DNA from 3 places in the Pectobacterium sp. 1950-15 genome. Region 2 is predicted to be linked to each of the others. Evidence: predicted binding sites of a transcription regulator. Region 2 holds the regulator's gene; each other region holds the start of a gene.

Evidence for each region. The regulator PurR, encoded in region 2, represses purine synthesis genes. The targets are predictions, from matches to a motif close to CANGCAAACGTTTGCNTG.
Region 1: WCT94_RS19250 (nucleoside-specific channel-forming protein Tsx) is a predicted target of PurR. The motif match lies at 3,463-3,480, and genes of this name have one in related genera.
Region 3: purE (5-(carboxyamino)imidazole ribonucleotide mutase) is a predicted target of PurR. The motif match lies at 5,213-5,230, and genes of this name have one in related genera.

The regions. Positions count from the first base shown of each region.
Region 1 covers NZ_JBBBQR010000023.1:40,007-47,784, forward strand. Annotated here, with positions in the region: gene gspE (type II secretion system protein GspE) at 1-684, opposite strand, end outside; gene ppdD (prepilin peptidase-dependent pilin) at 687-1,133, opposite strand; gene nadC (carboxylating nicotinate-nucleotide diphosphorylase) at 1,442-2,332, opposite strand; gene WCT94_RS19250 (nucleoside-specific channel-forming protein Tsx) at 2,478-3,338, opposite strand; gene ampD (1,6-anhydro-N-acetylmuramyl-L-alanine amidase AmpD) at 3,774-4,319, shown strand; gene ampE (beta-lactamase regulator AmpE) at 4,346-5,200, shown strand; gene WCT94_RS19265 (amino acid permease) at 5,280-6,638, opposite strand; gene pdhR (pyruvate dehydrogenase complex transcriptional repressor PdhR) at 7,311-7,778, shown strand, end outside.
Region 2 covers NZ_JBBBQR010000004.1:145,821-153,598, forward strand. Annotated here, with positions in the region: gene gloA (lactoylglutathione lyase) at 216-623, shown strand; gene rnt (ribonuclease T) at 771-1,442, shown strand; gene WCT94_RS06430 (Grx4 family monothiol glutaredoxin) at 1,554-1,904, opposite strand; gene WCT94_RS06435 (C40 family peptidase) at 2,247-3,098, shown strand; gene cydH (cytochrome bd-I oxidase subunit CydH) at 3,209-3,298, opposite strand; gene purR (HTH-type transcriptional repressor PurR) at 3,702-4,727, shown strand; gene cfa (cyclopropane fatty acyl phospholipid synthase) at 4,927-6,078, shown strand; gene WCT94_RS06455 (riboflavin synthase subunit alpha) at 6,139-6,774, opposite strand; gene WCT94_RS06460 (MATE family efflux transporter) at 7,023-7,778, shown strand, end outside.
Region 3 covers NZ_JBBBQR010000020.1:60,947-68,724, forward strand. Annotated here, with positions in the region: gene WCT94_RS18450 (helix-turn-helix domain-containing protein) at 1-33, shown strand, start outside; gene WCT94_RS18455 (L-serine ammonia-lyase) at 125-1,492, opposite strand; gene WCT94_RS18460 (HAAAP family serine/threonine permease) at 1,684-2,973, opposite strand; gene purK (5-(carboxyamino)imidazole ribonucleotide synthase) at 3,521-4,591, opposite strand; gene purE (5-(carboxyamino)imidazole ribonucleotide mutase) at 4,588-5,097, opposite strand; gene lpxH (UDP-2,3-diacylglucosamine diphosphatase) at 5,288-6,010, opposite strand; gene ppiB (peptidylprolyl isomerase B) at 6,021-6,515, opposite strand; gene WCT94_RS18485 (DoxX family protein) at 6,937-7,368, shown strand; gene cysS (cysteine--tRNA ligase) at 7,680-7,778, shown strand, end outside.

The DNA.
Region 1 (7,778 bases), on a different contig from region 2:
TAATGCTCTTGCGGTAAGCCCGAGTTTATCTAGCACCAGTTCCTGCTGGTGCGTTTGCAAAATACGCAACACGACTTTTTCTCCCTGCTGCACAGGGAGCGTAGCGATGCGCAACGAGTAGGCTTGTTGATCCAGCATCAGGCTGAACTGGCCGTCTTGCGGCAATCGTCGTTCGGCGATGTTCAACTTGCCCATGATTTTCAGCCGCGCGGTAATACGGTTTGTCAGCTCGGAAGGCGGGGCGGATATGGCCTGTAGCACGCCATCAATGCGCAGCCGCACGCGATAGCTGTCTGGTAAGGGCTCAAAGTGGATATCAGAGGCACGACGCTGAACGGCGAGACGCAGCGTTTGATGGATAAATTGTGCAACGGGGGAGTCGTCGTCATGATCCTGTTGCCCGGTGCTGTTGTGATACGTGCTGGCATGGTAGGTTTCTGCGGGTTCGGCAACGGCGTTCACGGGGTTAAGCTGCTGTTCCATTCTGGCCTGCGGCCATTGCTCCACCATAATGCGGCGATTGCTGGCAAAACGCAGCGCGGCAATCATCTCTGCCGAAGGGGATGTCGTGACGGCGACCGACAGCGTTTGTTCATCAAGACTAAGCAATAATGCCTGATAACGTCGGCACAGTGTCTGTAGTTCGCTGAGCGTATGCTCGGAGGCGGAGGAGGAGTCTGTCATGATTAACCTGCCGTATTATCGAAACGGAAAACGTCCTGACAAGCGGCTTGCAGGCTCTCTGCGCCGTTATCTGTGGCACAGTTTTTCGTCCAGCGTGAGGCGCCGGTTTCGCTATCCCACATTGGCGTCAGAATAACGCGTAGCCCTTGCAGAGTGGATTGTCCGGTCAGCGTAATTACCCCTTGGGCGACGCTAACGGCGCTGACATAGCGTGAAGATTTACTGCCTGGAATCCCCTGATTACCTGCGCTACAGGCGGTAAAGGCGGCATTTTCCAGACCGCAGAGATCGACCGGTGTTTTATAAGACACCATGGTTTGCAGCATGTCCGTCAGCGCCGCTTTTTGCAGATAGCCTTGATAGGCGGGAACGCCAATGGCGCTGAGGATGGCGACGATCGCAATGACGATCATCAGTTCAATCAGTGTGAATCCTTGTTGTGTGGTCATGTTGATTTCCCTGTTGTGGCGCATAAATAGGGTGGCGCATAAATACATACGGACGGCTGGCAGCATAGAAAAGGGTGTGAAGGCTGGCTAGCGGAGGAAATGAAAATAGGAAAGCGCTACGACATGTTTTTAGATATTTGCAGAGCGTTGAAAAATTTTTTGCGAGCAGAGGCGCAATTTTCTTGCTATCAGGGCAGAACATTTGCGCAGGGCAGGAAGATCGTATCGTGACGGTGTTATGGGGAAATATGAGATAAATAAACGAGAACGAGGTGCGAGAGGGCACCTCGTCGGAAAGAAAAAAACGCTTAGATAAAACGCATGGATAAATCCAGCGCTTGTACGTGCTTGGTGAGCGCCCCCACCGAGATATAGTCCACGCCGGTTTCCGCATAGCCACGCAGCGTGTCGAGGGTGACATTACCGGATATCTCCAGCAGTGCGCGGCCTTGTGTGGTGTTAACGGCTTCCCGGATGTTATCCAGACTGAAATTATCCAGCATGATGATATCGGCACCTGCGTCCAGCGCCTGCTGTAATTCATCCAGTGATTCGACCTCAACCTCTACCGGAACATCACTGCGCAGAGACTGTGCTTTTTCGACCGCATTTTTGATTGAGCCAGCGGCGATGATATGGTTTTCCTTGATCAGGAAAGCATCGGATAGGCCGAGCCGATGGTTATCTCCACCGCCGCATGATACGGCGTATTTCAGTGCGGTTCGCAGTCCTGGCAACGTTTTACGTGTATCCAGCAGCCGAGTGCGCGTTCCCTGCAATACCGCGACATAGCGGCTGACTTCCGTTGCGACGCCTGACAGCGTTTGCAGGAAATTCAGCGCCGTGCGTTCGCCGGTCAGAAGCTGTTTGGCCGGCCCCGTGATGTCACATAGCGCTTGGTTGGGGGTGATGGCATCGCCATCGGCGACGTGCCAGACGATCGTTGTCGTGTTGCCCAATTGAGAAAAGACTTCTTCAAGCCAACGCGCACCGCAGAATATGCCCGCTTCACGCGTGATAATGCGTGCGCTGACGGTCTCGTTGTCGGGTAACAGAAGCGCGGTAATGTCTTGATTAGCATCGACGATGCCACCTAAATCTTCACGCAATGCCAGTTGCACACTGGCGGGGATATCTTGTGCAATACGAGCAAGCAAGGCTTGTTGGCGTTGTTCCTGACTGTAGCGACGCGTTGACATGACAAAACTCCGAAGGGGGATTCGGATGTCTATGCTACCTTGTTTATATCAGGACATCCAGAATGAATAATTATTACAATTCAAACTGTTACTGTTATTAACCTTCCGGCGAACATCCGTGGCCACCGGAAAGGGACATGCGGTTTTAGAAGTTATAACCGACGACCAGATAGTATCCCCAGCCAGTAGATTTCACTTCAAACGGGCCTTTGCCGAAATTGAGTTCTGCGCCATCAGCCCATTGACCGCCGTTATGGAAATAACGTGCGACGAAAGAGTAGTGCCAGTGGTCGTAGCCCAGCGCCAGAATATGGCTGGAGGCAATGGAATTGTTGGTGCGGCTTGCATTCGATTTATCACGCAGCTCTGAGCCAAAATCGAAATTGGTGAAGCTGATATACGAGACGTTGCCGCCCAGCATTGATCCAAGTGGGTAAGAGTATTTCACTTTTACGCGGTAGCCGTCCCACTCGTTTTCATTAGCGGCGCCGTAGTTTTGCCATTGGTATTTGGCATAGCCGTTCAGTGACAGAGACAGGTCGGTGCCGGTATCAATATCGGTGCCTAAGCCCATGTACCAGGTGCTCTGGCGTGAACCGCTGTTGCGACCCTGATCGTAAATAACGTTATTGGCGATGTACCACTCTTTAAACGGACCAAAGCTCAGGTCAGCTCCTGTCAGTTTATCAATGGAGAAGCGTGGTTCGATCTCGACAAACAGCGGAGAGCCTTTGTCCCAAATACCGCGGCTAGCGGGATCGCCACCAAAGAACTTTGGCGCATCGGCGTAGCCGTAGAAATCGAACCAGTCTTTACGCGCAAACGCTTCGTATTCCAGATAGGTCGTACTGTTCAGTTGCGGTCCAAAACGTGTGTGGGCGCTGCCGACGACGTTAATGCTCTGATGCCACCAGTCGGAGAGGTATTCGGCTTTATTGCTGTCGGCAAGAACAGGCATTGAGCATGACAGTGCGAGCAAAGCGCCTGCTGCGAAAGTTTTCTTCATGTTAAGTACCATTGTGTTAGACGTTATTTACGTCGTGCGTAAGAGCGCGGAATAAGTTTTGGTAATATCTAAAAAAATCAGAAGATAATTTTGTCATGCATTTTAAGTAAAAATAGACGCAATGCACGAAAACGATTGCCTTTTATTGCGCTATTACATTTGTAATGTGATTTTAATCACATTATGGTGTTGGGGATTTCACCTGACGAAAAGGGTGTTAGGAGAGGATGCAGACAGGAAAGCGAAGGTAACATCACAAAACGAATGGTAAAACCTATTGATATCCGGTTGGATAGATAGGATGGCGCGAAACATGGTATCTTGGATACAAGGACTTTTGGCTACAATTGTTTTTACACTGACGTTGTTTTTACTCCTGAAATTGATTTTTCGCCTGATTCAGCCGGCAAACGACACGATGCGAGGTTATCGCCGATGCTTTTGGAAAATGGCTGGTTATCCGACATTACACACACGCCTTCAGCACATTATGATGGCCGTCCGAATAATGAGGTGCCTTCCTTACTGGTGATCCACAATATCAGTCTGCCGCCCGGCGAGTTTGGCGGCCCCTATATTGATCAACTATTTACGGCGACGTTGGATCCCACCGCGCATCCCTATTTCGCTGATATTTCTCATTTACGCGTTGCGGCACACTGCCTGATTCGCCGCGACGGGCAAATTACGCAGTATGTGTCGTTCGATCAGCGTGCCTGGCATGCCGGAGTGTCGGTGTTTGAAGGTCGCGAACGCTGTAACGATTTCTCTATTGGCATTGAGTTGGAAGGGACGGATACGCTGCCTTTTACCATGGAGCAATATCACTCTCTGGTGGCGATTACACGCCTATTAATGCGGGTTTACCCCATCACTTTATCGCGAATTACCGGACACAGCGACATCGCTCCGGGCCGTAAAACCGATCCCGGCCCGGCATTTGACTGGGATGGCTATCATCGTCAGCTACAAGAAAACTGAACAGAGAACAAAGGGAGCCTAGATTAATGACGCTGTTTACACTGTTGCTTACGTTGGCCTGGGAGCGCTTGTTCAAACAGGGGGAGCACTGGCAGATCGATCATCGACTTGAAGCCGTGTTCCGGCACGTTTCATCCCCGTCTTTATTTCAAACGCTGTTCCTGACATTGTGCAGCATGGGCATCGTGGCGGGGCTGCTATGGCTCACCAGCGGCATTTTGTTCGGCCTGATTTCTCTTCTGTTGTGGATTGTTATCAGCCTGATGTGCGTTGGCGCGGGTGAAATTCGTCAGCACTATCGGCGCTATTTGCAGGCCGCGCAGCGCGGTGAGGCGGATGCCAGTCGGGAAATGGCGGCAGAACTGGCGTTGATTCACGGTCTGCCCGTTGGCACGAGCGAAAGCGAGCAGTTGAAAGAGCTGCAAAACGCGCTGCTGTGGATCAATTTCCGCTTTTATTTAGCCCCGCTGTTCTGGTTCATCGCAGCCGGGCCATACGGGCCGATTGCGCTGATGGGATATGCATTTTTGCGCGCCAGACAGACCTGGCTTGCTCGCCACCATACTCCGCTGGAGCGCGCGCAGTCTGGTGTTGATAGCTTGCTGCATTGGCTTGACTGGATTCCTGCGCGTTTGGCCGGTGCCGCTTACGCTTTGCTGGGGCATGGCGAAAAGGCGCTGCCCGCCTGGTTCGCCTCGCTGGGAGATTTTCGCAGCTCGCAATATTGGGTGTTAACGCAGTTGGCCCAATTTTCTCTCGCGCGTGAACCCCACATTGAGCCCGTAGAGACACCGAAAGCCGCCGTGACGCTGGCTAAAAAGGTGACGCTGGTGCTGGTGGTTGTGGTCGCGATTTTGACGATATACGGTGCGTTGGTGTGATGTTTGTTGTGGGTTGGTAGGAAAAATAATGGCCGACAGAGTCGGCCATGGAAAAGGACGGGGTAAACGCTGTAACGACTTAATTCGCCTGGTTTTTCTTTTTGATGAAGTAACCCACGCCCAGAATCACCAGCCAGACTGGAATCAGCAGAACGGAAATCTGAATGCCCGGTGTCAGGAACATGATGACCAGTATACCAGCCAGGAACAGCAGGCAGAGGTAGTTACCCAGCGGGTAAAACAGCGCCTTAAACTTGGTCACCGCACCTTCTTTGTCTTTTTGCGCACGGAACTTCAGGTGCGCCAGACTGATCATCGCCCAGTTAATCACAAGCGCGGACACGACCAGCGCCATCAACAGCTCGAAGGCTTTACCTGGAATGAGGTAGTTGATCAGCACGCACAGCGCTGTCGCCAGCGCGGAGATACCGATAGCGACAACCGGAACGCCACGGCCGTCGACAGTTTCCAGCACTTTCGGCCCATTCCCCTGTTTCGCCAGACCGAACAGCATGCGGCTGTTGCAGTACACACAGCTGTTATAAACGGACAGCGCTGCGGTCAGTACCACGATGTTCAGCACCGTCGCCACGACGTTGCTGTTCAGTTCATGGAAGATCATGACGAATGGGCTACCGCCTTCTACAACCTTGCCCCACGGGTAAAGTGACAGCAGGATAGCGAGCGAGCCGATGTAGAAAATCAGGATGCGGTAGATCACCTGATTGGTCGCGCGTGGAATGCTTTTCTCTGGGTCATCCGCTTCTGCGGCGGTAATCCCCACCAGTTCCAGGCCGCCAAATGAGAACATGATAACAGCCATCGCCATCACCAGGCCGAGCATGCCGTTCGGGAAGAACCCGCCCTGCGCCCACAGGTTGGTCACAGTGGCTTCCGGCCCGCCCGTGCCGCTGAGCAGCAGCCAGCCGCCAAAGACGATCATGCCAATAATCGCGGCGACTTTGATGATGGCAAACCAGAACTCCATCTCACCGTAGACTTTGACGTTTGCCAGATTGATGGCGTTAATCAGCAGGAAGAACACGGCAGCGGACACCCAGGTCGGAATATCTGGCCACCAATACTGGACGTAAATTCCCACGGCGCTGAGCTCGGCCATCGCGACCAGAACATACAGCACCCAGTAGTTCCATCCCGATGCAAATCCAGCGAAATCGCCCCAGTATTTATAGGCAAAGTGGCTGAACGATCCGGCTACCGGCTCTTCAACCACCATCTCGCCCAACTGACGCATAATGAGAAACGCGATCAGCCCGCCAATCGCATAGCCTAGCAGGACCGATGGCCCTGCCATTTTGATTGTTTGCGCAATACCAAGAAAGAGGCCAGTACCTACCGCGCCACCCAAGGCAATCAACTGAATATGACGGTTTTTCAAACCACGTTTTAGCGTGCCGTCCGTTTGTTGATTATCCATCAAATTTAACCCTCTGCCAGTGCAAGTAAAAAACACGGTGTGAACGAACACGCGTATTAGTGACTGTACGTTTATGTAATTTTATTTTTACGGTGCCATATTTCTTAAAATAAGAAAAAACCTACCGTTTGCCAGAGAATAGTGGTAAGTGCGCAAGATTGCACTGATTTCTTATAGTCTGATAATTAAAAACTATCGCTACATCAAAATTTTTACCTTTCCTTGATTAAGCCCCTGATCAGGAGAAGATCGGTGAGGGATGTGGGAGGGGGAGTACCTCTTTGGGTTTACTCCCTTTTATTATCTCTTTATCCCTGCTGTAAAAACGGTGTTGACCATGATGAGGGTGGGTGGGGAACCCTCTCTTTTTTGATGAATAAAAATTCTCATTTTATGAATTAAAACTCACTATTTGCGCATTTAAACGGTTCAGCAATGCCTGCTTTACGTTTCAAAAAAGTTAAAATATAGACAGAGGGGATTAATGGTAATACCACAGGCGGGCTATCACTTTGCCGCATGTTTCTCGTGCATTTGTTAAAATCTGGTGGGATTGGTGATTTAGCTCAAGGTCCTTATGGACAGAAGGTGAATACTTTGTTACTTTAGCGTCACGTTTTTGAAATTGGTATTACCAATTGACTCCGCGCCATTCGCAGAGAAGAATTCACTATGGCATACAGCAAGATCCGTCAGCCCAAACTGTCAGATGTGATTGAGCAGCAGTTGGAGTTTCTGATACTTGAGGGAACCTTGCGCCCCGGCGAGAAGCTCCCACCGGAGCGCGAACTGGCAAAACAGTTCGATGTTTCCCGCCCTTCTCTGAGAGAAGCCATTCAACGCCTGGAAGCCAAAGGTCTCCTTTTGCGCCGTCAGGGTGGTGGTACCTTCGTTCAAGCCAATCTATGGCAAAGCGTCAGCGATCCGCTGGCAGAATTACTGAGCACACATCCCGAATCACAGTTCGATCTTCTGGAAACGCGTCATGCGCTGGAAGGCATTGCTGCCTACTACGCTGCACTGCGTGGCACAGAGTCGGATCTTCAGCGTATCCGGGATTGTCATGCCGTGATTGAGAAGGCGAGGGAAGCGGGCGATCTGAACGCCGAGTCAGAAGCCGTTATGCAGTATCAGGTTGCT
Region 2 (7,778 bases):
TGAAAATAATTAGGTAACCATTGTAATAACTGACGATTTTTTTTACACGCCAGGCGGTCTAAAAATGACCCAACGCGCTATTTACCCCTCCTGTTAGTACGTTTTAACACAAACCTCACCATAGTGTCGCATTTTTAGCATCATCCCAACAGCTTGGACTCGACAGAGCCACAACGCTATACTTCCCTTTTGTTGCACTTTTTAACGAGGACACTATGCGTTTACTTCACACCATGCTGCGTGTTGGCGATTTACAACGTTCTATCGATTTCTATACTCAGGTTCTGGGAATGCGCGTGCTGCGCACCAGCGAGAATACCGAATACAAATACACGCTGGCTTTTGTCGGTTATACCGAAGAGAGCGAAGGTGCAGTTATCGAACTGACCTACAACTGGGGCGTCGACAGCTATGATCTGGGCAACGCCTATGGTCACATCGCACTGGGCGTCGACGATGTTGCCGCAACCTGTGAGCGTATCCGCAAAGCGGGTGGCAATGTCACGCGCGAAGCTGGCCCGGTCAAAGGCGGCACAACCGTCATCGCGTTCATTGAAGATCCAGACGGCTATAAAATCGAACTGATCGAAAACGCCCACGCGGGTAACGGCATCGGCCACTAATCTCTGGTCATTCCACAGGTGCTGCATCGGCACCTGTTCTCTCCCTTTCTTCTGCCACCTCCGCCGTTTGAACGGCAACAGCATGCTGCATCTCCAGTCAAAATTTGCAATAATGCGCGCTGCGTTTTGCTAACAACTAAGAGACAAATGGCTGATAAAAGTGATCTGAACGCCCTGAGCGGCCGTTTTCGTGGGTTTTACCCGGTAGTGATTGATGTTGAAACCGCCGGATTTAATGCGAAAACCGATGCCTTGCTGGAAGTTGCGGCGGTAACATTAAAAATGGATCAAGACGGTTGGTTACAGCCAGATGAAACGCTACATTTTCATGTTGAACCATTCGAAGGCGCGATCCTCGAACCCGCCGCGCTGGCGTTTAACGGCATTGATCCCACCAACCCGCTGCGCGGCGCCGTGAGCGAATACGATGCGCTGCATGAAATTTTCAAAGTCGTGCGTAAAGGGATCAAGGATCAAGGCTGCAACCGCGCCATTATCGTGGCGCATAATGCCACCTTCGATCACAGTTTCATGATGGCGGCAGCGGAGCGCTGTAGCCTAAAACGCAACCCATTCCACCCTTTCGCCACCTTCGATACCGCGGCACTCAGCGGGCTGGTGTTAGGCCAAACCGTCCTTGCTAAAGCCTGTATTACTGCGGGTATTGCGTTTGACTCCAGCCAGGCACACTCCGCGCTGTATGATACCAATCAGACAGCATTGCTGTTCTGTGAGCTGGTTAACCGCTGGAAACGTCTGGGTGGGTGGCCGATTGCGCTGGAAGAAAATTCGCTGGAAGACGCGTCAGCTGAAGACTGAAAAAACGGGAAAGCCAGAGATCAAAAAACGGGTGCCATAAGGCACCCGCTGGAAGGATTTACGCTCGCATCGTAACAACATTTGGCATCGTCATTACGTCAAAAGAAAGCATTACTCTTGATCGGCCTGCTGCGCTTTGTATTTGTCGGCCGTTTCTTTGATCAGCGGTTGCAGTTCGCCACGCTGAAACATTTCAACCACGATATCACAACCGCCAATCAGCTCACCGTCAACCCACAGCTGCGGGAATGTCGGCCAGTTCGCGTATTTTGGCAGCTCAGCGCGAATATCCGGGTTCTGTAAAATATCAACATACGCAAAACGCTCGCCGCATGCAGACAACGCCTGAACCGTTTGTGCGGAAAAACCGCAGCTTGGCAATTTCGGGGAGCCTTTCATGTACAGCAGAATCGGGTTTTCAGCAATTTGGCGCTGAATTTTTTCAATTGTCGGTGTCGTCATCTTCTTGCTTCCTTAAATCTTATAGGATGGCTAACGCCCAAAACGCTAGCCATGAGCCGCCGTCAGAGATACTACGACAGCGACATTGACTCAGTGATATTGTACCGATGCCACTAGCCACAAAAAAACGCCATTTTTTGTAAGGGTATTTTCCCTGCAAGTTATTCGCCCTTGATGAAATCAACACCAGAAAGCGTTGATAAATCAATCAAAAAAACAACTATTAACGTTTTTTCACTATTCTGTATGAATAAAGCGGCCATGCCCACTTTTTTATGCCGCCGTTTTCAGGAATACTGTGCGGATTGAGCGAGTTAAGGATTATGTTCGGTCACTTTTATTATGCGCTTGTTTATTACTCTTTTTATATTATTTTTCAGCAATCTATCCCTGAATGTCGTTCAGGCTGCGCCGCATACCCCGCATTCAGCGCCGAAGAAAAGCACCGCTGAAGAAACCAATAAGAAAAGCCGTCAGACAAAGGGTAATGCCAAATCACCAACACCGATCAAAAGCAAAAAACCAGAACCTACCGCAGCTAGCACCAAAACCAAACCCCGCAGCGCGAACAAATCAACAGAAAAAAAGCCGTCCCGGACGCAAAGTAGCACGCCCGCGCTAGTGAAAAAAAATCTCAAAAAGCTGAAGCCTGAAGAAGATAAACAGACAACGGCACAGGCCAGAGTCAAAACCGGGCTGAAGAAAACCGCGCTCAAGGGAAAAACGGATAAAAATCCAGCGCCCACTGAAAAAGGAATGGCACTGAGCGCAGCGCATAAAAAACGTTATCAACATGCCAAAACGACAGCAATGAATAAGCTGATGAGCCAAATAGGCAAGCCTTACCACTGGGGCGGCTCATCTCCTTTTACCGGATTCGACTGCAGTGGACTGGTCTATTATGCGTATAAAGATGTCGTTAAGATCCAAATTCCACGCACTGCTAACGAAATGTATCACCTACGTGATGCCGCTCCGATTAAAAAGAGCGAACTGGAAAGCGGCGATCTGGTGTTCTTCCGCATCAATAATCGTGGCGCGGCCGATCACGTCGGGGTTTATCTGGGAGAAGGGAAATTTATCCAGTCTCCGCGTACAGGTTCAGATATTCGAATCAGCAAGCTGAGTGAAGATTATTGGCAGGAACACTACGTTGGCGCGCGTCGCGTGGTCACACCGCAGACAATTCGTTAAAAGACAGGTTGTACGTAGTAAAGAAAAACGATGTGAAGAACAGCGACTCGGACACGTTTATGCAGCATAAACGTGTCCGAATACCTCACCGGTGCAAAGACACCGTTCGGTTAGTTCAGCACCGCAATAAAACTAAACGCGATGATGACAGCCAACGAGCCAACGGTTGTCAGCAAAGACATCTTCAGATCTGTATCCATAAACCACTCCTTATTAGCGAATAAATTTAGCTGAAAATTTCACCTGAAAGCGTCATCTGAAAAAAGACACCGCCATTCACAGCCGAACCCATTTAGGCAATTAAATCTACAAATAATAGGGTTATTACGATTCTTTCATAATTCCAGTGAAAAATCTCGGACGAATGCATCACTAATAGTATAAATTAGCCCTTTCCCTTTCATGATAAATCGGACACAATCCGCTGTTTATGAAAGCGCTGCGTATCAGTCGAAAAACGTCAACCCAGATCCCTTCGGTATAACATTCGGCATTCTCCTTCTGAAATCCTGTTTTTTAGCTTAGAAGAAGAACATTAAACGTAGGCAAACGATTAACAATATACTTACGTCTGTAACAGGTAAGTTCAGGAGTCATTTTTAGATGGCAACGATTAAAGATGTGGCAAAGCGTGCTGGCGTTTCTACCACAACCGTATCGCACGTGATCAATAAAACACGTTTCGTCGCCGAAGAGACTAAGGCAGCCGTCAGGGCGGCAATCAAAGAGTTGCACTATTCGCCCAGCGCCGTCGCCCGCAGCCTCAAAGTTAATCACACCAAATCAATCGGTTTGCTGGCCACATCCAGCGAAGCCCCCTATTTCGCTGAGATCATCGAAGCCGTCGAAAACAGCTGCTATGCCAAAGGCTACACGCTGGTACTGTGTAATTCGCATAACGACATCGGTAAACAGCGCGCTTATCTCTCCATGCTGGCGCAAAAACGCGTCGACGGCCTGCTGGTAATGTGCGCCGAATATCCACCTGAGCTGTTGGCTATGCTGGAAGATTATCGCAGCATCCCAATGGTCGTGATGGACTGGGGCCAGATGCACAGCGATTTTACCGATACGATTATCGATAACGCCTTTGAAGGCGGTTATATGGCAGGCCGCTACCTGATCGAACGCGGCCATCGGGATATTGGTGCCATTCCCGGTATTCAAGAACGTAACACCGGCAGCGGACGCTACCTCGGCTTTTTAAAAGCGCTGAAAGAAGCCGATATCACCGTGCGTGAAGAGTGGGTTGTTCAGGGCGATTTTGAGCCGGAATCCGGTTATAAAGCCATGCATCAAATTCTCGCGCAGAAACAGCGGCCAACGGCCGTATTCTGCGGTGGCGACATTATGGCGATGGGCGCCATCTGTGCGGCAGACGAACTGGGTCTGCGCGTGCCGCAAGATATTTCGGTGATCGGTTATGACAATGTGCGCCACGCGCGTTTCTTTACGCCTGCGTTGACCACCATCCATCAGCCGAAAGAGCGTCTGGGGCAGTCCGCCTTTGCGATGTTGCTGGATCGTATTACCAGTAAGCGGGAAGATGCGCACGTCATCGAAGTACACCCGACGCTGATTGAGCGCCGCTCGGTCGCAGACGGCCCTTACCTCGACTATCGCCGCTAGCCACAAATTCTGTACAGACAATTTTCTTATTCCTGTCTGCTTTCCCTCCCTGCTTCAGCCAATTCCCTTGTATGCTGGCTGAAGTAGTTCTAAATTTAATACCGCGTTTCATTTTCTCTGGTGATAGTCGATACGTCGGCTGCGATAAGTGCTGTCCAGTATGTTTTACGATACTTTTACATAAAGTTAAGGAGACATGATGGGTTTACCTTATACAGAAGAATGGGATGACGATATCGCGCCCTGGTTCCACATCGTGCAAGACATGTTGGATGCAGCGGATATCACCATCAACGGCCCCCGCCCTTTTGACATCCGCGTGACCCATCCCGATTTTTTTAAACGCGTTATGCGCGAGGGATCGCTGGGACTGGGAGAAAGTTACATGGATAGCTGGTGGGAGTGTGAACGGCTGGATATGTTTTCCCATCGCGTCCTGCGGGCGGGGCTGGAGGCTAAATTACCCCGTCGCCTGCACGATCTCACGAGGGTCGCCCTCTCCCGCGTCACGAATTTGCAATCCCGCAGGCGTGCTCAGGTTGTCGGTAAAGCCCATTACGACTTAGGTAATGACCTCTTTACCCTGATGCTGGATCCTTATATGCAATATTCCTGCGCTTATTGGAAACAGGCACAAACGCTGGAACAGGCGCAGGAAGATAAACTCGCCATGATCTGCGAAAAGCTCCAGCTCACATCGGAGATGACGCTGCTGGATATCGGCTGCGGCTGGGGTGGGCTTGCCGAGTTCGCGGCGCGTCACTACGGCGTTTCGGTTTATGGCATCACCATTTCCAAAGAGCAGCAAGTGCTGGCACAGCAGCGCTGTCAGAATCTGAACGTCACCATTGAACGACAGGATTACCGCGATCTCGATCGGCAATTTGACCGCGTGGTATCGGTTGGCATGTTTGAACACGTCGGGCCGCGCAACTATGACCGCTATTTTCGCGTCGTACGGCGTAACCTAAAGCCTAACGGGCTGTTTCTGCTACATACCATCGGGGCCAATAAGACCGATCCGCATGTCGATCCCTGGATTCATAAATACATCTTCCCCAACGGCTGCATCCCCTCCATACAGCACATTGCGAAGGCGAGTGAGCCTTACATGGTGATGGAGGACTGGCACAATTTCGGGGCCGATTACGATCGCACATTAATGGCGTGGCATACGCGCTTTCAGCAAAGCTGGCCACAGCTTTCTACACGCTACCCTGTCCGTTTCCGCCGGATGTTCAGCTACTATCTCAACCTTTGTGCCGGCGCTTTCAGAGCAAGAACGCTCCAGCTCTGGCAAGTCGTGTTCAGCCTGAATGGGATCGAGGGTGGATTACGCGTTTCACGCTGACAGAAAAGAAAAACCGGACGAGGCTATTCGTCCGGTTTACAAGTACAGGCAACGCGAAAACTACTCTTCTTTGCCCAGGTCACTCGCCTGCTTACTCGCCAACACGCGCTCGACCGTATCCACTACGGCCTGTGTCTGCGGATCGATTTCAATATTGATGCGATTGCCCAGACGTTTCTGCCCTAGCGTAGTGCGGTTCAGCGTTTCGGGAATTAAATGTACGCAGAAACGTCCGCGGGTCACTTCCCCTACCGTCAGGCTGATGCCATCAATCCCGACGAAGCCTTTATGCAGCACGTATTTCATCAGCGCTTCGTCTGCCAGACGGAACCAAATCTGATGGTTATTCTCTGAAACCTGAATCTTCACCACTTCCGCCGTACACATGATGTGGCCCGACATGACGTGTCCACCAATCTCGTCACCGAATTTCGCGGCACGTTCAATATTCACAACATCGCCTTCATGAATATCGCCCAGATTCGTTAGTCGCAGCGTTTCTTTCATGAGATCGAAGCTGACACGATCGCCATCAATGGCAGTTACTGTCAGGCAACAGCCGTTGTGCGCCACCGAGGCACCGGGCACAAGTCCAGGCAGCAGGTCAGGCGGGAGTTGGACAACGTGCGTGCGGAAATTGGATTTTTCTTCAATCGACACCACCGGCGCGGTGCCCTGAACAATACCGGTAAACATGCGGTTTGCCTCTTAAAAACAAAGAAATGACGTTGTGCAGTGTGCCCGATATTCCGCGGAAAACCAAACCGGAATACGGTGCGTCAGACATTATCGAAACCGCAGCGTAACAAAAAGAATATATTCTCTTTCAAGCTGGTTTACTTTTATTAAGTCGTTACAATAACGTTCTCGTTTTATTCTTGACGTTTTTCATATCCAGACTATTCATCCCGCTAGCAAAATTAAGTCATTCAAGGAAGGTATCCGTGCAACAGTATCTGACAGAAGCGCGTAAATTATCGGCGCTTGCTGTTCCTGTCATTATTGCGCAAGTGTCTCAAACGTCGATGGGTGTCGTTGACACCATCATGGCAGGCGCTTATAGCGCCACCGATATGGCCGCTGTCGCCGTAGGGACCTCTATCTGGCTACCCGCCATTCTTTTTGGTCACGGTCTGCTGTTGGCGCTGACGCCCGTTGTCGCACAGCTCAACGGTTCCGGCCGACGCGATCGCATCTCGCATCAGGTGCGACAATCCTTTTTCCTGGCCGCCATTATTTCTGTATTTACGATGCTGGCGCTGTATCAGGGGGAATATGCTATCAATCTGATGAGCGACGATTCACCTGAACTGGCCGCGAAGGCGATTGGCTACCTGCATGCGCTGCTGTGGGGCGTACCTGGCTATTTGTTCTATCAGGTTTTGCGCTGCCAGTGCGAAGGGTTGTCCAAAACCTACCCCGGCATGATGATTGGATTCATCGGGTTATTAATCAATATCCCGATCAACTATATCTTTATCCACGGTAAATTTGGCATGCCCGAACTGGGCGGCGTAGGCTGCGGCGTCGCGACCGCGTCAGTTTACTGGATCATGATGCTGTTGATGATGTTCTATACCCGACACGCTTCCTGGCTACGCGATATCCGCCGGCATCGTCCTACATTCCGCCCGGATTTTTCCGTATTAAAGCGTTTGTTTGGTCTTGGTTTACCTATCGCACTGGCACTGCTTTTCGAG
Region 3 (7,778 bases), on a different contig from region 2:
GTCTGGTCACTGCCTGAAAGCGATAAAAAATAAAGGGTTAATGCAAATGCATTAACCCCTGCGTATCATCCCCCTGATTGTCGCGTTAATCTGCCTGGCATTTAACGCGACAAGGCCAGTTGTATCATTCGCACAGCACGACTTTAATCGCCAATCCCCCGCGAGACGTTTCACGGTACTTGGCATTCATGTCTTTGCCTGTTTCATACATGGTTTCAATCACCTTATCGAGCGATACGCGTGGTTCGCTGGCGCGGCGCATTGCCATTCTTGCGGCGTTGATGGCTTTCACGGAGGCAATGGCGTTACGTTCGATACACGGCACCTGAACCTGGCCCGCGACCGGATCGCACGTCAGCCCCAGATTGTGCTCCATGCCGATTTCCGCTGCGATGCATACCTGCTCTGGGTTGGCACCGAGGAGTTCTGCCAGACCGGCCGCGGCCATTGAGCAGGCCACGCCAACTTCGCCCTGACAGCCCACTTCAGCCCCGGAAATAGACGCATTCATTTTGTAGAGCATACCGATAGCGCCAGCTGCCAGAAAATAGCGCAGGTAAGATTCCGGCGTGACCGGTTGAACGTAGCGATCGTAATAGGCCAGCACGGCAGGAATAATGCCGCACGCGCCGTTAGTTGGTGCAGTGACCACGCGTCCGCCTGCTGCATTTTCTTCCGACACGGCCATTGCGAACATGTTAACCCAGTCCATCGCATCCATCGGATCGTTAGAAAAACGATCATTGATGAACAGCAGGCGATGCAGCGCTGATGCCCGGCGGGGAACGCGTAACGGGCCGGGCAACACACCTTCCGTATTCATGCCGCGATGCATACAATCCTGCATGGTTTTCCACACGTCGGCAAAATAGTGCTCAAGTGCTTCCCGGCCATGCATCGCAATCTCGTTTTTCAGGACGATAGCGGATAACGACAGGCAGTGATCGTGACAATGTTGCAGCAGCTTCTGGGCAGAAAAGAACGGGTAGGGTGCGCTTTCTTCTGCCAGATTGGGTTTGCCGAAGTTTTCCTGATCGACGACGAATCCGCCCCCGATGGAGTAATACGTTTTGCTATAAACCTGCTCTTGTCCGCTATAGGCGCGAATGGTCATGCCGTTTTCATGCAGCGGCAGGTTCTCCGGTTGGAAACGCAGAGACGTTTCCAGCGGGAAGCTGACCTCATATTGACCGTTGAGTATCGGTAACCGCTGAGTGTCTTTCACCTGTTGAATAAACGCCGGAATGCTATCGATGTTTACGCTATCTGGCAGGTTACCGGCTAGCCCCATAATGATAGCGATATCGGTGTGGTGACCTTTTCCCGTCAGGGAGAGCGAGCCGTAAATATCAACGACGATGGATGTCACCGATGAGATAAGCGCGCGGTTCACCAGATCGTCGGTGAACATTTTGCCCGCTTTCATTGGGCCGACGGTGTGAGAACTGGACGGACCGATGCCGATTTTGAAGATATCAAATACGCTGACCATAGCGATTTCCTTAAAAAAAACGCCGCATACCCGTCATACTTCAAGCCGCATGTGCGTTGGCTTCCCCACTCACCCCAGTCACTTACTTGTGTAAGCTCCTGGGGATTCATGTGGTCGCCGCCTTCCTGCAACTCGAATTATTTAGGGTATGACTAAAAATAACGTATCGGCGTTAAATTAGTGTCGGGGGCTTACAGCAGATCGCGCAGGCTGTAAACGATGGCGGAAATAGCGATCAGTCCCATCAGGGTGACGAAGACGTTACTGATGTGGCCGCTGTATTTCTTCATTGCAGGGACTTTCTGAATAGCATACATCGGCATCAGGAACAGCAGACACGCGATGATCGGGCCGCCCAACGTTTCAATCATGCCCAGAATGCTTGGGTTCAGCGTCGCGACAATCCAGGTCGTGATCAGCATGAACAGCGCAGTGAAGCGGTTCAATTTGGTATGGGAAATGGTTTTGCCTCTGCTGCGCAGGGATTTCACGATCATGCCGTTAAAACCTTCGCCCGCACCCAGATAGTGGCCCAGGAACGATTTAGAGATCGCGATGGTGGCAATAACCGGAGCCATATAACCAATGACCGGGTTGTTAAAGTGGTTCGCCAGATAGGACAGAATGGAAATGTTCTGTGTTTTCGCTTCCATCAACTCAACTGGAGAAAGGCTCAGTACGCAGCTGAAGACGAAGAACATAACGGTCAGGACCATCATGATGTGGCTGTAAGACAGAATGCGTGAGCATTTTTTCTCTGCGTCATCGCCATACTCTTTACGTTTGGCAACGGCAAAGGAGGAGATGATCGGCGAGTGGTTAAAGGAGAAAACCATCACCGGAATAGCCAGCCATAATGTCGCCAACAGACCGTTGCCCGTGACGCTGGAACTCAGAGAAATGTTTTCAAAAACAGAGGTATTCCAGTTCGGAATTAAATAAAGCGCCAGCAACATCAGCACGGCAACAAAAGGATAAACCAGAATGCTCATTGCCTTAACGATCATTGCTTCACCGAAGCGAACAATAAACATTAGCCCGAGAATCAATATTAATGACAGCACGGCACGCGGCGGAGAAGGTAAATGCAATTGGTGAGTAATAAAGCTATCTACCGTATTGGTGATGGCGACGCTATAAACTAACAGGATCGGATAAATAGCGAAAAAATAAAGCAAAGTGATTAATTTACCCGCACCAACACCGAAATGTTCTTCAACAACTTCGGTAATATCTTCGCCACCGTTTTTGCCGGATAATACAAAACGGCATAAAGCACGGTGAGAATAATATGTCATCGGGAAAGCAATCAGCGCCATGATAATTAACGGAATTAAACCACCAATACCCGCGTTGATAGGTAAGAATAACACGCCAGCGCCGATGGCTGTGCCATAGAGGCCCAGCATCCAGACGGTATCGCTTTTACGCCATCCTGAAGTCTGTTCTAACACCTGGCTGCTATCTTGAATTGTGCTCATATACTGATTTCTCCTCGGTGAACACATTAATACCCCGTTGTAAGGGGATTACCACATGATGTGGGGTATAAAAATTACAGTATCGGCAAGTTGCCGTTACAGAGTTTAAAAAACGAACGAGACATGTTGCTAATTATGTCAGTAGGTCAATACTGTTTTGTGGCGGCATTCTATATCGTGGTGGTCAGCGAATAATATTGAGGCGATCACAGAAATGAATTGACGGGAAATATTTTAATAAATTTTCGCGCAAATTAAAATATCAATCTTGATACTTTATTTTAAATATTTTTAACGGCTCGTTATTGATACTTTATTTAATTACCGAGTGATAAAAAATGAACAGTAAATAAAATAAAGGGCAGTAGAAATAATAAACGCAATTTTACTGATGTCACGCGGAATGATGGTTTTTCTCTTTTTGACGATGCAGTATCGCGAGCGTGCTTCCTGCAAACGTATCGAATCGCGTTGTCATTAATAGAGGGGTATTAATAGACGGTTATCCGACAGGCGATAACCTGCCGGATTAATGAGCGCTGACCTGTCAGGCGCTGAGTTTTTCTTCTGCCCACGCCAGACCGCTGTGGTACTCCTCGGGTAAGAGAGGCGCCAGCGATTGCAGCGTGCGTTGCAACTGTGCGGTATCCGAGGACGGTAGATTGAGGTGTCCAACTTTGCGGCCGGGACGAACCTCTTTCTCGTACCAGTGCAGATGTACCAGCGGCAGCGTCAGCCAGTCGACATTCACGTCGGTGCCAATCAGGTTGACCATCACCGAAGGCGTTTCGACGACCGGTACCGGCAGCGGCAGGTCGAGAATAGCGCGCAGATGCAGTTCAAACTGGCTGATCGATGCGCCATTTTGCGTCCAGTGTCCGCTATTGTGTACGCGTGGAGCCAGTTCGTTAATGAGCAGGTGGTCGCCGACGATAAAGCATTCCATCGCCATCACGCCCACATAGCCCAGCGCATTCATAATCGCGGACAACATCTGCTCTGCCTGTTGTTGCAGGTGCGGGTCAGGCTGAGGGAAGGCTACGCTGGTGCGCAGAATGCCATCCTGATGCAGGTTGTGGGTGAGCGGGTAGAACACACATTTGCCGTGCGTATTGCGAGCGCCAACCAGCGAGACTTCGCCAGAAAAATTAATGCCTTGCTCAACGATGCATTCGCCGTAGCAGTCCGTGGGCAGCGTCTGCTGTTCGCCGTCGCGCAAGCGCCATTGTCCGCGACCGTCGTAACCACCAACACGGCGTTTAACGATAGCCAATTCACCCAATGAGGCGAAGACGTGTGGCCATTCATCGGCGCTGGCCAGCAATTGCCAGGGCGCAGTCGCCAGATTCAGCGAGTCCAGCAGCTGTTTTTGTGTCAGGCGATCGGCCAGACGGGGGAAAATATCGCGGTTCGCAAACGCGGTGTGCTCGGCCAATTCACGAGTGAGGGCGGTTTCCGGCCAGCGCTCGATCTCGGCGGTAATCACGCTGTTATGAAACGGTACCGATTCCGGTTCAGCATCCAGCCCCACGGGATAAACGGCGATCCCTAATGGTTCGCCAGCCTGACGCAGCATTCTGCCCAACTGACCATTGCCTAATACACAGACCGGTTTCATGCCTCCTCCCGCGGATCGGGATGAGAGAGTACATCATCGGTTTGCGCCTGACGCCAGTTTGCCAGTCGAGTGGCGATGCCACGATCGTGCAGGGCGAGAATTTGTGCGGCCAGCAGAGCCGCATTCGCTGCGCCCGCTTTGCCAATGGCCAACGTGCCGACTGGAATACCACGAGGCATTTGGACGATAGAATACAGGCTGTCTACACCGCTCAGCGTTGAGCTTTGTACCGGCACGCCAAGCACGGGAACCAGCGTTTTCGCTGCCAGCATCCCCGGCAGGTGTGCTGCACCGCCTGCGCCAGCGATAATCACATCAAAACCATTCTGTGCCGCTTGTTCTGCAAAGCTGAACAGCTTATCCGGCGTCCGGTGTGCGGAAACGACTTCGGTATGAAAAGGAATGTTCAGCGTGGTGAGGATTTCCGCAGCAAACTGCATGGTGGCCCAGTCACTCTTTGAACCCATGACGATGGCAATTTTAGCCGGGGCAACGTTGGATGACATGCCTGTAACGCTCCTGTTGTTGTACCTGTAATTGTACGTGTTCGTGACGCGTTCGCGTCGGCCAGACAGGGAGGGTCTGACGTTGAGGGCGTAGAGCATATCACGCCATTATGGCGAGGAAAACGGTTGCGTATGCGGAAATACTGGGGGAATGAGGTGAGAGGCCGTTAAGTCAATGGCTGGAAACGCATTAAAATGGGAAGGAAATCAGTTCGATATTTTGTGGCGTGACCTTAATCATCGACCCTTCTTTATGCCAGGCACCCAGAACAGCGCGACGGCCATAAGATTCGCCGAGATTGACCTGATGAATGGCGGGGCGGTGTGTGTGGCCATGGATCATCGTCTTCACCTGATAATGCCGGAGGCGTTCAAGCACGGCATCGTGATTAACATCCATAATCTGCTGCGATTTTTTCTGGTTTTCCTGCTGGCTGGTCGCACGCATCTTCGCCGCGATTTTCACGCGTGATGACAGCGGTAATAGCAGAAAGAGTCGCTGAATGAACGGGTTGTGGACCCGGCGACGGAATTGCTGGTAGTGATGATCGTCGGTACACAGCGTATCGCCATGCAGAATAAGGATCTTCTGGCCGTAGAGATCGAGCACTGTTTCCGTTGGCAGCAGCGTCATCCCACTTTGTTTGGCGAAACGCTTACCGATCAGGAAATCACGGTTGCCGTGCACGAAATAGCAGGGAATGCCGCGCTGATGTAAGGCATACAGTTCCTCGGCGACAGTCGCATGCAATGGCTGGGGATCGTCGTCACCAATCCAGGCATCGAACAGATCGCCAAGAATGTACAGCGCATCGGCATGAATCGCATCATGGCGTAAAAAACGCAGAAAACCGGCGGTAATCGCCGGTTCATGAATACTTAAATGCAGATCGGCAATGAACAGCGTTGCCATGCAGGTCGGATTATTCGCTGACCGTTACGTGGGTAATTACCACGTCTTCTTTCGGTACGTCCTGATGCATGCCGCTGCGGCCAGTAGCTACGCCTTTGATTTTATCAACGACGTCCATACCTTCGGTGACTTCAGCGAAAACGCAGTAGCCCCAGCCATCAGCACGCTCTGAACGGAAGTTCAGGAAATCGTTATCAACAACGTTGATAAAGAACTGGGCAGTGGCAGAATGCGGATCGTTAGTACGAGCCATTGCCAGCGTGCCACGCGCGTTTTTCAGGCCGTTGTTGGCTTCATTTTTGATTGTCGCGTTGGTTTCTTTTTGATCCATACCGGGAGCGAAGCCGCCGCCCTGGATCATGAAACCATTAATCACACGGTGGAAAATCGTGTTGTCATAAAAACCGCTGCGGCAGTAGTTCAGGAAATTTTCTACGGTAACCGGCGCCTTGTCTGCAAACGTATTAATAACGATATCGCCGTGGTTGGTATGAAGCGTAATCATAATAATGAACCCTAGATAGCCTTAGTGATTAAGAGTGCTGTTCACAAAAGGCGGTGAACAGCAAGAGCGCTGTTATAGCATAACTGGTCGATTGAGTCAGTACTTCGCGCTTACTGCACCGCTATTGGCGGTTTGATGGATGAGAAAATCGTATAAAAAGGTTTACTACTCTGATTTTGGTAGGCGTCAAATAATATGTGCGCTGAAGAATAGTGCGCAATAAGGCGTTAATCAGGCAATAGGGACTTTTAAAAACAAATAAATTGATCAAAATATAAGATAATAGTTAATTAATTTGAATAAGATTTTTATTGCCCCAGATCAATGTTTTGCGTAATCAACGTGTTCTTTTTTTTCCGCTCAGATTAATCTGAGAGTAATTCTTATTCCTCATAAATAACTCTAAAGAGATAGGTGAACTATGCTGGGTATTCTGGATAGTGTTAATCGTTTATTAGACAAACCGGATTTTGGCAAACTGTTTTTGCGCGTATCTTTCAGCGTGTTGATGCTGTTCCACGGTTGGCACAAACTACACGGTGGCATTGGTTTTATTGAAGGAATGCTGACTAATGCTGGGCTCCCTGCGTTTGTAGGCTACGGTGTTTATATCGGGGAAGTGATCATTCCGATCATGATGATACTCGGCATCTTGACGCGGCCTGCCGCGCTGATCTTCTCTTTCACCATGCTTGTTGCTGCATTGCTGGTGCATTCTGGTGACTTCCTTTCTCTGGAAAAAACCGGCGCATGGGCAGTTGAAGGTGCTGCGGTGTTCTTCTTTGCGGGTATCGCGATTGCTTTTCTCGGCAGCGGAAAATACTCTGTGATGTCGAATCCACGCTTGCGCTGAGTGTTTTTTCGCCAGCACGTCGATTGTGTGAAATGGCCCGGATTTTCCGGGCCATTTCATTTTTATCCTTTCCTACCTTTCCCTTTTCTTATTAACCTTGCAATACAGTAGGGTTCAGGTTTCAATACGCCGTTGGGTATCAACCCTGAACGCATTGATGTTACTGACGCTAGCCGCGTCTGTGATTGACCTATCGTGTGAACGCTATACTTTTTGAACATTGTGTCGAATGTCGTGCGTTTGTGAAAACCATTTCTTTGAAACCATTTTTTTGTGAAAACCATTTTTTATAAAAACACTGGAACGCCCTGATGCTAAAGATTTTTAATACGCTGAGTCGCCAAAAAGAGGAATTTAAACCCATCCACGCCGGTCAGGTGGGAATGTATGTGTGTGGCATCACCGTTTAT